Regions from separate parts of the Ahrensia sp. 13_GOM-1096m genome, predicted to be linked through region 3. Evidence: riboswitches for the same ligand, from Rfam matches in the RefSeq annotation. Region 3 holds a riboswitch; each other region holds the start of a gene.
What was found. A riboswitch is a leader RNA that binds a small molecule or an ion and turns the genes downstream of it on or off. The one in region 3 is predicted to bind cobalamin.
Positions count from the first base shown of each region.

Region 1: it holds a riboswitch for cobalamin, as region 3 does, so the genes downstream of both, bluB (5,6-dimethylbenzimidazole synthase) here and N530_RS0100455 (DUF1636 domain-containing protein) in region 3, are expected to answer to the same signal.
Region 2: it holds a riboswitch for cobalamin, as region 3 does, so the genes downstream of both, N530_RS0101970 (energy-coupling factor ABC transporter permease) here and N530_RS0100455 (DUF1636 domain-containing protein) in region 3, are expected to answer to the same signal.

Region 1 covers NZ_JIAX01000006.1:438,546-442,718, forward strand. Annotated here, with positions in the region: gene N530_RS0102490 (DMT family transporter) at 1-291, opposite strand, end outside; gene N530_RS0102495 (BA14K family protein) at 401-871, shown strand; gene bluB (5,6-dimethylbenzimidazole synthase) at 891-1,586, opposite strand; cobalamin riboswitch at 1,637-1,818, opposite strand; gene hisS (histidine--tRNA ligase) at 1,878-3,479, shown strand; gene N530_RS0102510 (endonuclease domain-containing protein) at 3,629-3,991, shown strand; gene N530_RS19440 (DUF559 domain-containing protein) at 3,996-4,133, shown strand; gene N530_RS0102520 (ATP phosphoribosyltransferase regulatory subunit) at 4,130-4,173, shown strand, end outside.
Region 2 covers NZ_JIAX01000006.1:334,212-338,384, forward strand. Annotated here, with positions in the region: gene N530_RS0101965 (DEAD/DEAH box helicase) at 211-1,629, shown strand; gene N530_RS0101970 (energy-coupling factor ABC transporter permease) at 1,707-2,381, opposite strand; cobalamin riboswitch at 2,410-2,624, opposite strand; gene N530_RS0101975 (3-hydroxyacyl-CoA dehydrogenase NAD-binding domain-containing protein) at 2,741-4,173, opposite strand, start outside.
Region 3 covers NZ_JIAX01000006.1:18,404-22,576, reverse strand. Annotated here, with positions in the region: gene N530_RS0100465 (ABC transporter substrate-binding protein) at 1-575, opposite strand, end outside; gene N530_RS0100460 (ABC transporter ATP-binding protein) at 577-1,362, opposite strand; gene N530_RS0100455 (DUF1636 domain-containing protein) at 1,359-1,772, opposite strand; cobalamin riboswitch at 1,875-2,093, opposite strand; gene N530_RS19155 (hypothetical protein) at 2,147-2,317, opposite strand; gene N530_RS0100445 (Rrf2 family transcriptional regulator) at 2,425-2,868, shown strand; gene N530_RS0100440 (group III truncated hemoglobin) at 2,868-3,317, shown strand; gene N530_RS0100435 (amino acid ABC transporter substrate-binding protein) at 3,464-4,173, shown strand, end outside.

The DNA.
Region 1 (4,173 bases), 420 kb from region 3:
AAATGAAAGCGTTACCGCATAAGCAAAAAGCCAAAAGGAAGAGTGCCAATTTCCGCCGCCGATGAGATCGCGCATTGATGTTTGTTTTCGCGCAATCAGTAGCAAGGCAAGCATCGCCGCACCGCTTATCAGGCGAACAGTGGTAAAGCTGGCAGGGTCAATGGCTGGTCCGAGCAGGGCTGCACGCGCCAAAACTGAGTTTGCAGCAAAAGCGGTCATAACAAGGGCGGTGAGCAGAAAAAGAGGCACGGCGATAGTCCAGTTAAAACGCACTGCTAACATGTGTGTCATGAAACCAAAGTGACAATTTGGTGATAAGTCCCGTCAATAAATTTGCCAGATGCGAAAAATGCGATAGATTGAAATTAAGGGACGCTTAACCTTAACAGGGAGCATGATAATGAATATCAGTAAATTCTTGGCTGCGGCTGCAATTTCAATTGCTGCAAGCTGCGGCGTTTCAACATCAGCGAGTGCTGCACCAATCGCAATTGCACCGATTGCATCACCAGCAGATAGCTTGGTTCAAAAGGTAGGTTCAGAACGCCACCGCGGGTTTTACCGCCATAGAGGCCATGCCTTTTACAATGGTCATCGCGGTTACCGCCATCACAGGCGTGGCTATCGCCGTCACAGCGGATATTATTTTCCACGTGATGCATTTTCAATAACGATCCACATTGCACCGCGCCGTTATGTTGAACCAAGACGCGTTATTCGCCGTGCACCAGCGCGCCCGCGCATTATAAATGTTGGCACATTGCATGTGAATTGGTGCCATTCGAAATACCGCTCTTACCGCGCATCGGATAATTCGTTCCAGCCATATCATGGTGGACGCAAACGCTGCCGTTCGCCTTACGCAAGATAAGATTGCGGACCGGCTGCTATTAAGTTTTAGTGGGCCGGTTCCATTCTTCTTCGAAGATCAAATCTTTGAGTTCTAAGCGTTGCCGCCATCCTTTGGCGGCAAGCTCCGGTTCTGTGTATAATTCGTCCACATAGCCAATGCACAGATAAGCGATAATTTCGATCTCATCGGGGATTTGAAAAAGCTCCCGCATGTCGCTCTCATTAAATATGCTGACCCACCCGACACCAACGCCTTCTGCACGTGCTGCAAGCCACAGATTTTGAACAGCGCAAACCGTGCTGTATAAATCCATCTGCTGATTATGCGTGCGCCCAAGCACAACTTTGCCGCCGCGATTGCGATCACATGTCACGATAAGATTGATCGGCGCTTTGCGAATGCCTTCCAGTTTTAGCGATTGATAGGTTGCCTTGCGCTCACCTGAAAACATGTCGGCGGCTTCATCATTGGCCTTGCTGAAAACGCTCCATGCTTGTTCGCGCTTTTTAGCATCGCGCACGACAATAAAATTCCACGGCTGCATGAACCCAACCGAAGGCGCGTTATGGGCAGCCTGCAAAAGCCGTAGCAAAACATCATCGGGAATGGGGGCCGGCAAAAATTGATCGCGCACATCGCGCCGTTCATTGATTGCACGATACACCGCATCTCGTTCTTGATTGGAAAACGGACGGGCAGGGGCCAGCGCAGGGCGTGGAAGTTTGTTCAGCATTATTTGCTCCCAACAATGCATAAAGGTTGGGGCGCTTGCGCTGTCCGCACGCAAGAACCGTTTTGTTCGGCCGGTCTTCTGACTTAGGATCAACTGGTCTGCGCGCCTTCCCGGTTTCCCAGTGGCATATGCGAAAGCCATCTCCATCACAGCGTTGGGCACGTCTCCGAATTGCACGGACTTCCCGTTCACCGAACTTGCATAGCATTCCACCGCTCACACCACTTGGCAAGAGGGCACCTGTCGCTTATGAGAAAGCCAACAAATGTTCTCATAAAATGAAGTGCTGAAATGGCTGATAAAAAGAAGAAAAAACCGCAGAAACTTAAAGCGCGTAGCCCGCGCGGTTTTGTGGACCGCTCAGCGGCAGACATTCGCGCAACCGATGAGATGATCGGTAAAATCCGCGAAGTCTATGAGCGCTATGGTTTTGACCCCGTGGAAACACCTGCATTTGAATATACCGATTGTTTGGGCAAGTTTTTGCCAGACACAGATCGGCCAAATGCTGGCGTGTTTTCTGTGCAGGATGACGACGAACAATGGATGAGCTTGCGCTATGATCTGACAGCGCCGCTGGCGCGTCATGTGGCTGAAAATATCAACGAAATCACGCTGCCATATCGCACCTATCGCAATGGTTGGGTGTTCCGCAACGAGAAGCCGGGGCCGGGCCGTTTCCGCCAGTTCATGCAGTTTGATGCCGACACGGTTGGCGCACCGGGCGTTCAGGCCGATGCTGAAATGTGCATGATGATGGCCGACACGATGGAAGCGCTGGGCATTGCGCGTGGCGATTATGTGATCCGCGTTAACAACCGCAAAGTGCTGGACGGCGTGATGGAGGCCATCGGCCTTGGCGGCGATGAAAATGCGGAGCGGAGACTGACGGTGCTGCGTTCAATCGATAAGTTGGACAAGTTTGGCATCGAGGGTGTTCGCCAACTCTTGGGTAAGGGTCGCAAAGATGACAGCGGTGATTTTACTGAGGGAGCTGGGTTAGATGAAGAGCAGATCAAAAAACTATCTCTGGTTATAGATTTGAACGCATTTTACTCGCCTGAGGGATATAAATCCCACGCCGATCACCATGATTATTTTACCGATGTACCTACTACAATCGATAAACACGGAGATGATGCTAGAGATTATCATTTTTTCAATGCTCTAAGAAATTGGGCGGTTCACATTGGAGTTGGTAAAAATGGTTTATCTGGTATCGACGAATTATTTCAAATAGCTCTCATTTCAGAAATAAATGGCTATGACGAAGATAGAATTCGTATTGACCCTACCTGCGTCCGTGGTCTCGAATATTACACTGGCCCTGTTTATGAGGCCGAACTTCTGTTCGATGTGACAAACGAAAAGGGCGAAAAGGTTCAATTCGGTTCTGTCGGCGGTGGCGGGCGTTATGACGGTTTGGTCAAGCGCTTTACAGGCCAAGACGTGCCAGCAACTGGATTTTCCATCGGCGTATCACGCCTCATGACGGCGCTCAAAAATCTTGGCAAACTAGGACAAGACGACGTGCTCGCGCCTGTGCTTGTCACCGTGATGGACAAGGATACGGAAAGCCTCGGCGCTTATCAAAAAATGGTGCAGGACTTACGCGGCGCGGGTATTCGCGCTGAGATGTATCAGGGCAATCCAAAAGATTTCAGCAAGCAAATGCGCTATGCGGATAAACGCGGCTGCCCGATTGTTATCATTCAAGGCAATGACGAACGGCAATCCGGCAAAGTTCAACTCAAAGATATGATCGAAGGCAAGCGCCAAGCCGCCGCGATTGAATCCAATGAGGAATACCGCGCTGCCCGCCCTGGCCAATTTGAAATTGAGGCCGGCGCTCTTGTTGATGAAGTGAAAAAACTTTTGGCTGCGCAAAAATAATGCCCTCATCCGACCTCGCTTTGCTCGGCCACCTTCTCCCGTAAACGGGCGAAGGGAAAACATTTATTTCGTCGCTGACAGTTTTCACTTATCCTTCTCCTGCTAGCGGGAGAAGGTGGCCGAGCGCAGCGAGGTCGGATGAGGGTGAAATGCGGGATGACGAGACGCCAAGGCTTAGACGTTATGCGCGCAATATGCGCCATGAATCCACCGATGCGGAAGCTGTGTTGTGGTCAGAACTCCGTAATCGTGGTTTGAACAAGCTCAAGTTTCGCAGGCAAGTGCCCATCGCCAGCTATATCGTTGATTTTGTCTGCATCGAAAAGAAGCTTATTGTAGAAGTTGATGGAAGCCAGCACGCAGTCAATATTTATGACAAGCAACGTGATGAGAGATTGAAAGAGCAAGGCTATATTGTGCTGCGTTTTTGGAATGACGATATTATCCGCGATCTAAAAAATGTGTGTCAGCATATTATTGCCGTATCGGAATTAGGCAGCAAAAACACCTAAGCATTTGGCAAATGATGCAAAACGCGATAAGGCCCTCACACAATTAGGTTATCGGATTTTTCGCATCAATACGGGTGAGCTATCCGATAATCTAAATGGATGTGTTGAAACGCTTTTGCATGAACTTGGCCAAATAAAGTGACCACCCTTAGATCATTCTCCGCACGCGCCGACATTGAGGC
Region 2 (4,173 bases), 320 kb from region 3:
CAATTTAACACCGGATCTAATTAGACCGGCATATTAAAAACCAAGTTCCCATTTCACGCGGGGTTCTGTCGGGTAAACGGCAAATGGACATCCGGTCCGTTTGTGAGCTTCATCCCGCAACCGCAAGAGACTGTATGAGCACTCATTGGTGTTGATGCTTTCTAATTGTATTCGGCCGCATTTGCGCGCCGATTTGAAAGGTATGTCATTTTGACAAACGAACACGCAACGACTTTTGCAGACTTAGGTCTTTCAGAGTCGATTACAAAAACACTAAGCCAGCTTGGTTATGAAACACCAACGCCAATTCAGGAGCAGTGTATTCCGCTCATCCTGAAGGGCCATGACATCATGGGCTTGGCACAAACAGGTACTGGCAAGACAGCAGCTTTTGGCCTGCCTCTTATTGAAAACTTGATCTCGGTCGGCAAAAAGCCTGAGCCAAAAACATGCCGTGCGCTCATTCTTGCGCCTACACGCGAACTCGCAAACCAAATCAACGCCAATTTGCGTTCATATGTGCGTCACTCGCATCTACGTGTGCAAGTTGTTGTTGGCGGTGCGTCAATCAACATTCAGGCGCGTAACCTTACACCTGGCTGCGATATTCTTGTTGCAACACCGGGTCGCTTGCTGGATTTGATCGAGCGTAAAGCGGTTAGTCTGAACCAAGTTAAATATCTCGTCCTCGATGAAGCCGATCAAATGCTTGATCTGGGCTTTATTGTGCCGCTCAAAAGAATTGCAAAAATGCTTGCTGTGCCACGCACAACGCTTTTGTTCTCTGCAACGATGCCTAAACAGATCAATGATCTGGCTGGCGCATATTTGAATGAGCCGGTTCGAGTACAGGTTTCACCTCCAGGTAAAGCTGCTGATAAGATCACGCAATCTGTGCATCATATTTCAGGACGCTCTAAGGCTGACTTGCTAAAAGATTTGCTAACAGCGAAAGGCGAGGGCTTGTCGCTTGTCTTCTCACGCACAAAACACGGCGCTGAAAAGCTAAAGCGTCATTTGGTTGAACGTGGTTTTGCTGCTGAATCAATTCACGGCAACAAAAGCCAAAATCAGCGCGAACGAGCAATCAAAGATTTCAAATCTGGCAAAGCCCAAGTTTTGGTTGCGACGGATGTTGCAGCACGCGGTATCGATATTTCTGGTGTTTCCCACGTCTTTAACTATGACTTACCGGAAGTTGCAGAAGCTTATGTGCACCGGATCGGCCGTACAGCACGTGCTGGCGCGGAAGGTCAGGCTGTTGCATTGTGTGCACCTGATGAGATTCATCTGCTTCAAGCCATTGAAAAGCTGATGGGCATGAAAATTACGATTGCAAGCGGTGAGGCTCCACCTGCTGGCTTTAAGCCTGAGAAAAAAGGACGTGGCGGAGCGCCAAGCGGTCAGGGTCGCAAACGCTCTGGTGGCGCTCAAGGTCATCGCGGCCGTCGCAGCGTTGCTGACATTGGTGCGCCAGGTAAAAGCGGTGAGCAGGGTGGCGGTGACGCTCAACCTAAAGCAAAAAGCAAAAAGCGCGTAAGCCAAGGTAAACGCTTCAAGGCTGCTGATCCAAATGGCGGTCCTTCACGTTGGGCACGCGGCGAGAAACGCAAAAGCAAAGTTGCTTAATTCTTAAGAATTGAAGACAAATAAAAACCCCGGAAGCCTAAATGGTTTCCGGGGTTTTGTTTTAAGAAAAGTGCAGTTTAAGCCGCTTGGCCTAAACGCTTTGTCAGGAATGGCGTTGCGTCTTTTCCTTTGAGCGATTTTGCTGCAGCCAATACGGCCAGATCAACGAACGGTTCAATAACAACAACCAGCATGTACGCTGCGCCGAATGAAGCAACCGAAGAAATAACGCCGAAGCCTTGGCCGTAAATTGCCCAGAACGCGACCCAGGCTACGATACCCGCCTGATAGGCAGTAGAAAGCGCAAAAGCCTGTTTATAGGTAATGTCCACATAGGCTGTTTTTGGCGCAATGATTTTCTTCGCAAGAGCGCTAATCGCAAACAATGGTACGAGTAATGTTGTCAGGTTGACGGCATACATTGGCAAATCGCTTGGCGCGAACAACATCCCTTGAACCAAAAGACCAAGGGCAAGACCGATGGCAGCAGGGCCAGCACCAAGCATGAGCAATATTGTTGAGCCAAGAATGAAGTGTACTTCTGAAACGCCAACCGCAAAATGTGGAAGCACTTCAAAGAAGATAAACACTGCAAGCGTTGCAACAACAGAGCGAAAAACGAGGCCGGTTACACCACCATCATTTTTGATCGCATCCCATGCGAATTTAAGGCCAACACCAGCAGCAGTCGCAGCTGTCGCGTAAGCAAGAGTCATTTTTGCCGCGTCAACGACACCAGGTTCAATATGCATTTTATATCCTTCTGCACCCATCGTGCGAGTTAGTTTCACTATATCGGGCAGGTCTCCTGACTCACGCTTCACTGCTTGTTGCCGCCTTCCCAAGCTTTCGCTTAGTGGCATAGTGGCAGCAAGCTCAGCGCTTACAGTTGCGAGGGCAGTTACGGATCAGGCCCGCATTGGGTTGTCCCTACCGTATTCCCTTTTAATCCCCTTAGGCTTTGCCGTTCGAGAACCCGATATCAGGACATTATTCGCATATTATACTTTTGACAATTGTCCGTCTGAGACATTCCTTCGCTAAATATGTCAGGCACAAAAAAGCCCCGAAAGCGAAGAGCTTACGGGGCTTTGATTGAAAGTATTACTAATCAAGCAGCTTGATCAGTTTTTTTCGCATAGGGGTCAAACCGCGAATAGAATGTCTCGCCAGCTTTTGCCATATCGGTCAGCAATTTGGGTGCTTTGAACTGCGGTCCATATTTCTTTTGCAGCTTTTTAGACAATGCAACAAATTCCTCAACGCCCATGCCGTCAATGTAAGACAGTGTGCCGCCGGTATATGGTGCAAAACCAAAGGCTAGGATCGAGCCAACATCGGCTTCACGCGGGTCGGTGACAATGCCTTCACCCATGACGCGTGCTGCTTCCAATGCGATAACAACGAGGAAGCGCTGTTTTAGCTCTTCAAAGTCAATGTCATCGGCATTTTGCTGCGGATAAAGCGTTTTGAGTTCAGGCCACAGATGCTTTTTAGCTGGCTTGTCAGGGTAGTCGTAGAACCCTTTGCCGTTTTTGCGCCCATGACGACCATGTGTATCAACCATCGTGTTCACAAGCTCGATATGGCGCGGATCAACCACGCTTTCACCGAGATCTTTAACGGTTTGGTTAAGGATCTTTTGGCTAAGATCAATCGCTGTTTCATCGTTTAGCGCCAGCGGGCCAATTGGCATGCCAGCCAATTTAGCAGCATTTTCAATCATTGCTGGTGGAACGCCTTCGGCAAGCATATTGTAAGCTTCAGACATGTATTTCAGCACACAGCGATTGACGTAGAAACCGCGTGTATCGTTGACAACGATTGGCGTTTTCTTGATTGCGCGAACGAAATCCATCGCAACAGCCAGCGCTTTATCACCTGTTTTCTTACCCATAATGATTTCAACAAGCATCATCTTGTCGACAGGTGAGAAAAAGTGAATGCCGATAAAATTCTTGGCGCGTTTTGAATTTTTCGCCAGATCAGTAATCGGAATAGTCGATGTGTTTGACGCAAAGATTGCTGTCGCTTTCATGGTGTCTTCGGCAGCTTCTGTCGCAGCTTTTTTCACGGCAGAATCTTCAAACACCGCTTCGACGACAAGGTCACAACCATCAAAGTCCGCATAATCTGCCGTTGGCGTGATAAGCGAGAGGAGCTGATCTTTTTGCTCCTGTGTCGCACGGCCTTTTTGCATGGCTTTGGTGATCAAGTCTTCAGAATGCGCTTTGCCTTTTTCTGCAGCTTCCATGTTGCGGTCAAGAAGCACAACAGGAATGCCTGCTTTCGCCGTTACATATGCAATGCCAGCACCCATAAAGCCTGCACCAAGAATACCAATTTTCTTGAACTTCGTATCCGGTACACCTTCAGGGCGGCGGGCGCCTTTGTTAAGCTCTTGCATAGAAACAAACAGCGAGCGGATCATCATGCCAGCTTCTGTCGTTTGCAAGACTTGTGTGAAGTAACGCTGCTCAATTTTAAGCGCTAGATCGAACGGCACAAGCAGGCCTTCATAAACACATTTCAGGATCGCTTGAG
Region 3 (4,173 bases):
GGTGTGGCACCCTGTTTCAAGGTTTTGGTAATTGCCTCAAGTTCAGATTTATAGCCGTCCACAAGCTCTTGTGTGCGCTCTTCTACCTCGAAAATTTTACCGAGATTGAGCAAGTCATTATACATGTCATCCATAGATACTTTCGGTTTTTCACCGATATGAATGCAGCTCTCTGTCAACTCGTAGACCTTGATGCCGAATGGCTCCAGCGTGTCTGGCGTCACTTCACCGCCAACCTTCATGCCGTAGTTCCAACCAGCGAAAAGGAAGTCCGCTTCAGCGCCTATAAGGACTTCTTTTGTTGGATATTTCTTTGCAAGCTCGGGCAATTCTTTAACGCCAGCCCGCATTTCTTCATCCAACTTTGTCCAGCCGGAAATACCTGAATAACCGACCATACGATCTGCAAGGCCCAGCACCAACATCATTTCGGTCAAATTGACATCATGTGAAACTGCGCGCTTTGGTGCCGCATCAAAAGTAACCGTGCGGTTACAACTTTGAACGGTCGTTTCGGCGATTGCGGCCGCTGAAGTGAATGCCAATACGGCAAGGCTGAGTACAGTTTTATTCATGTCAGGTTCTTCCCATCAATGTGTAAGTAAAATGAAGACGATCGGTAGGCATGAGCTTTTCGGATTGTGCAGAAACATTAAATGCATAGGAAACCGATTGATTGGTCAGCACCGTTTGAGGCGGCCCGAATGCAAGTACAGAACCTTGCTTTAGAAGCAAAATCTCGTCGCAGACACCTGCCGCCATGTTCAAATCATGTAAGCTGGTAACAATGGTCATATCCAGATCGCGAATGAGCTCTATGATTTCTAACTGATGCCTAATGTCGAGGTGATTGGTAGGCTCATCAAGGATAAGCAGGCTTGGCTCTTGCGCGAGCGCTCTGGCCACCATTGCGCGTTGACGTTCACCGCCTGACAAAGTGCCAAAGCGACGACTTGCGAACTCCGAAAGTTCAAGTTTACGCAGTGCTGAATCTATAATGGTAGAGTCATTTTCGCTCTTCGTTGATAATACGCTGCGATATGGCGTGCGCCCCAATTCAACGATCTCTTTTACCGTCAGCGCAAAGTCTGTCGGCTGCTCTTGCAAAACGGCCGCAACATTTTGAGCAACCAGCCTTGGTGACAATGACCAGATGTCACGCCCATCAATCTCGATAGACCCTTGCGACGGTTTTAGGTAGCGATACAGCAAGCGCAGAAATGTGGACTTACCTGCGCCATTAGCGCCAACAACACCCATGACGCGCCCAGCATTCAAGCTTAAAGAGAGCGGCTTTAAAATTGGGTCGCCGCTGCGTGTATTCCAGCACGCATTCATTACGTTCAGCTTTGCTGCGCTCATTGTAAAACCTGTTCCATCTCTTCATTCGCAATCATGGCCGCTGGCACACGCGCCAGTGTAGAATGGCGCAATTTGCCGGGCCTATCGGTAGAAGAACACCATCCATCTTGTAGATGTGCGTATTGATTTGCGAATGCGATAAGGTCGTCGATATCTTCATTGGGATCTATATCGCCAAAAAGATAAGTCGCTTTTTTCGAACCGTGATAGGCGACCGTGCATGGGCGGCTACAACCCGCCATACAGGCAACACCTGAAACAGAAAAATCCTCACATACAGCATCGCCTGCAGCGTCAATAGCTTTACGCAATTGCTCAATTAGCTCGTAGCCCGGCCGGCAATCTGTATTTTTATGTCTACATGAGACACAAACGGTAATGCGATGATTTGATTTTTTTGAATGGGCCATGATGCCCTCCGCAATGAGCAGGAGGCGCGCAAGTAATCACTGACGATGATCCGGTGAACCGGCTATACATGTCCATGCTCCTTGCTGGGACACCCCGCCCAGGTTGAATTGATCTGACATGGCAGGTCTCCTGACTTGCGGGTCTCAGCTCCCTCGAACCTTCCCGAAACATTTGTTTCAGTGGTCAAACTCAAGGTTACTCACCGCTCACAGTTGCGGGGGCAGTCATGGATTTAGCGCCTGTTGGCTACACCTCACCATGTTCCCTTTTAATCTGCTCCCCGTTTAAGGGTACGCAGAACCATATAAAGAGTTCTGTCAGAATATCCGTTTGGCGACAAGTGATTTTTAAGCAGATGTCGCTTTGTTTGCGATTATGCGAAGAACTGAAACCAGACGAGCAAAACCAATGTGCCCCACACGATCATATTAACAATTGATCTCAACATACCGCCGTCTTCTTCGACAGTCATACCAATCTTACGTCGCACGAGATCGCCTGGGTACAGAAAGGCATTAAGTAGCATTTGGCCTAATTGTGTCATCGCAGTTCCACCTATTGGTTTTCACGAACTTCATGAAGATTTTCATAGTCATAGCTTGCAGCGAGCTTAAAAGCAATATATTATATACTTCTTTATAGGATGTCATTATGCGACTGAATGTTCAAACCGATTACGCCTTGCGGCAGCTGATGTATCTTGCCGTTAATAATGATCGGCTTTGCACCATCCGCGAGATTGCCGATTATTTTGAAATATCCAACAATCACATGATCAAAGTTGCCTATCTGACCGGCAAAGCTGGCTTTGTGCATAGTGTGCGCGGACGCTCAGGCGGCCTAAAGCTAAAACTACCCGCCGAGCAAATTATCATCGGTAATGTCGTGCGCAGTATTGAAGCAGATTTCGCCGTCGCTGAATGCCACCAAGGCGGCAAATGCAACAAATGCGTTATTACGCCCTCCTGCAAATTAAAGAACGTTCTCAACAATGCGGTACTAGCTTTTCTAGCTGTGCTTGATGACTACAACATTGCAGACCTCGTCGAAGGCAATGATGATTTAAAGCAACTACTTTTTCAGGAGATTGCCTGATGCAAACTTATGTTCACAAAACGGCAGCAGAGCGGCGTGCAGAGATTCAGGCCCGCGCTAGCTCTTTGGGCATCGATGAGGATTATATTTCACTGCTTGTGGAGAGCTTTTATAATCGCATTCGCAAAGACGAAATATTGGGACCTATATTTGCCGCCGAGATCACAGGTGATTGGGGCCCACACCTAACAAAGATGAAGCAATTCTGGTCATCCGTTGCACTAAATTCCGGAAGCTATTCCGGCAGGCCCGTTCCGGCGCATCAAAAATTAAGCGGCATATCACCGGAACATTTTGACAGATGGCTCATGCTTTTTCGCAGCACCTTGGAAGAGACAGCACCATCACAGGAGGCAATCGGCTATTTCATGGAGCGTGCAGAACGCATTGCAGAAAGTCTCAAGCTCGCTATGTTTGGGCACCTTGAGATCCCCACGCGAAACACATGATGTAACTTTCTTCTCTATGCTGGTTTTACAGCCCGCAACGAATACCTATATGCCACCCTACTAAAACAAACAGCTTGCGCATAGTCTGGCATTTCACAGCACAACAGACCTTACTGTGGGCGGTCTCTACTCATAAGGATAATTCGATGTTGAAGAAATTAGGAGCTGCGGCAGCGATTGCCGTTTTAATGGCAACGTCCGCCTTTGCTGATGACGCTAAAACACTACGCGTTGGCATGTCCGGCGGCTATTTTCCCTTTACCTTTGTTCAAAAGGGTGAGCTTCAAGGTTTTGAAGTCGACGTGATGAACGCCGTTGGCAAAGAAGCCGGATTAGAAATCGCGTTTGAAACAATGTCATTTTCCGGTCTTATTGGTGCGCTTGATGTTGGCCGGATTGATACAATCGCCAACCAGATTACCATTACGCCAGAGCGCGAAGCCAAGTTTGAATTCAGCCAAGCTTATGTAATTGATGGCGCACAAGTTGTCGTCAAGCGCGGCAATGATGTGATCAATGGTGTCGAAGATTTGCGCGGTAAATCCGTCGCGGTAAATCTTGGTTCGAACTTTGAAGAGCTGCTCAAAGAACTGCCCTATGCAGACGAAATCAATATTCGCACCTATGAATCCAACATTGCTCAAGACGTAGCGCTTGGCCGTGTTGATGCCTTCGTCATGGACCGTGTCTCATCCGCACAGCTTATCAAAGAAAGCCCTTTGCCTTTGGCCCTATCCGGCAAGCCATTTTCTGAATTGCGCAACGCCCTTCCCTTTGCCAAAACAGAACAGGGCAAAGCACTTCACGATAAGGTCGATGCTGCACTGACAACCTTAAGCGAAAATGGTACGTTGAG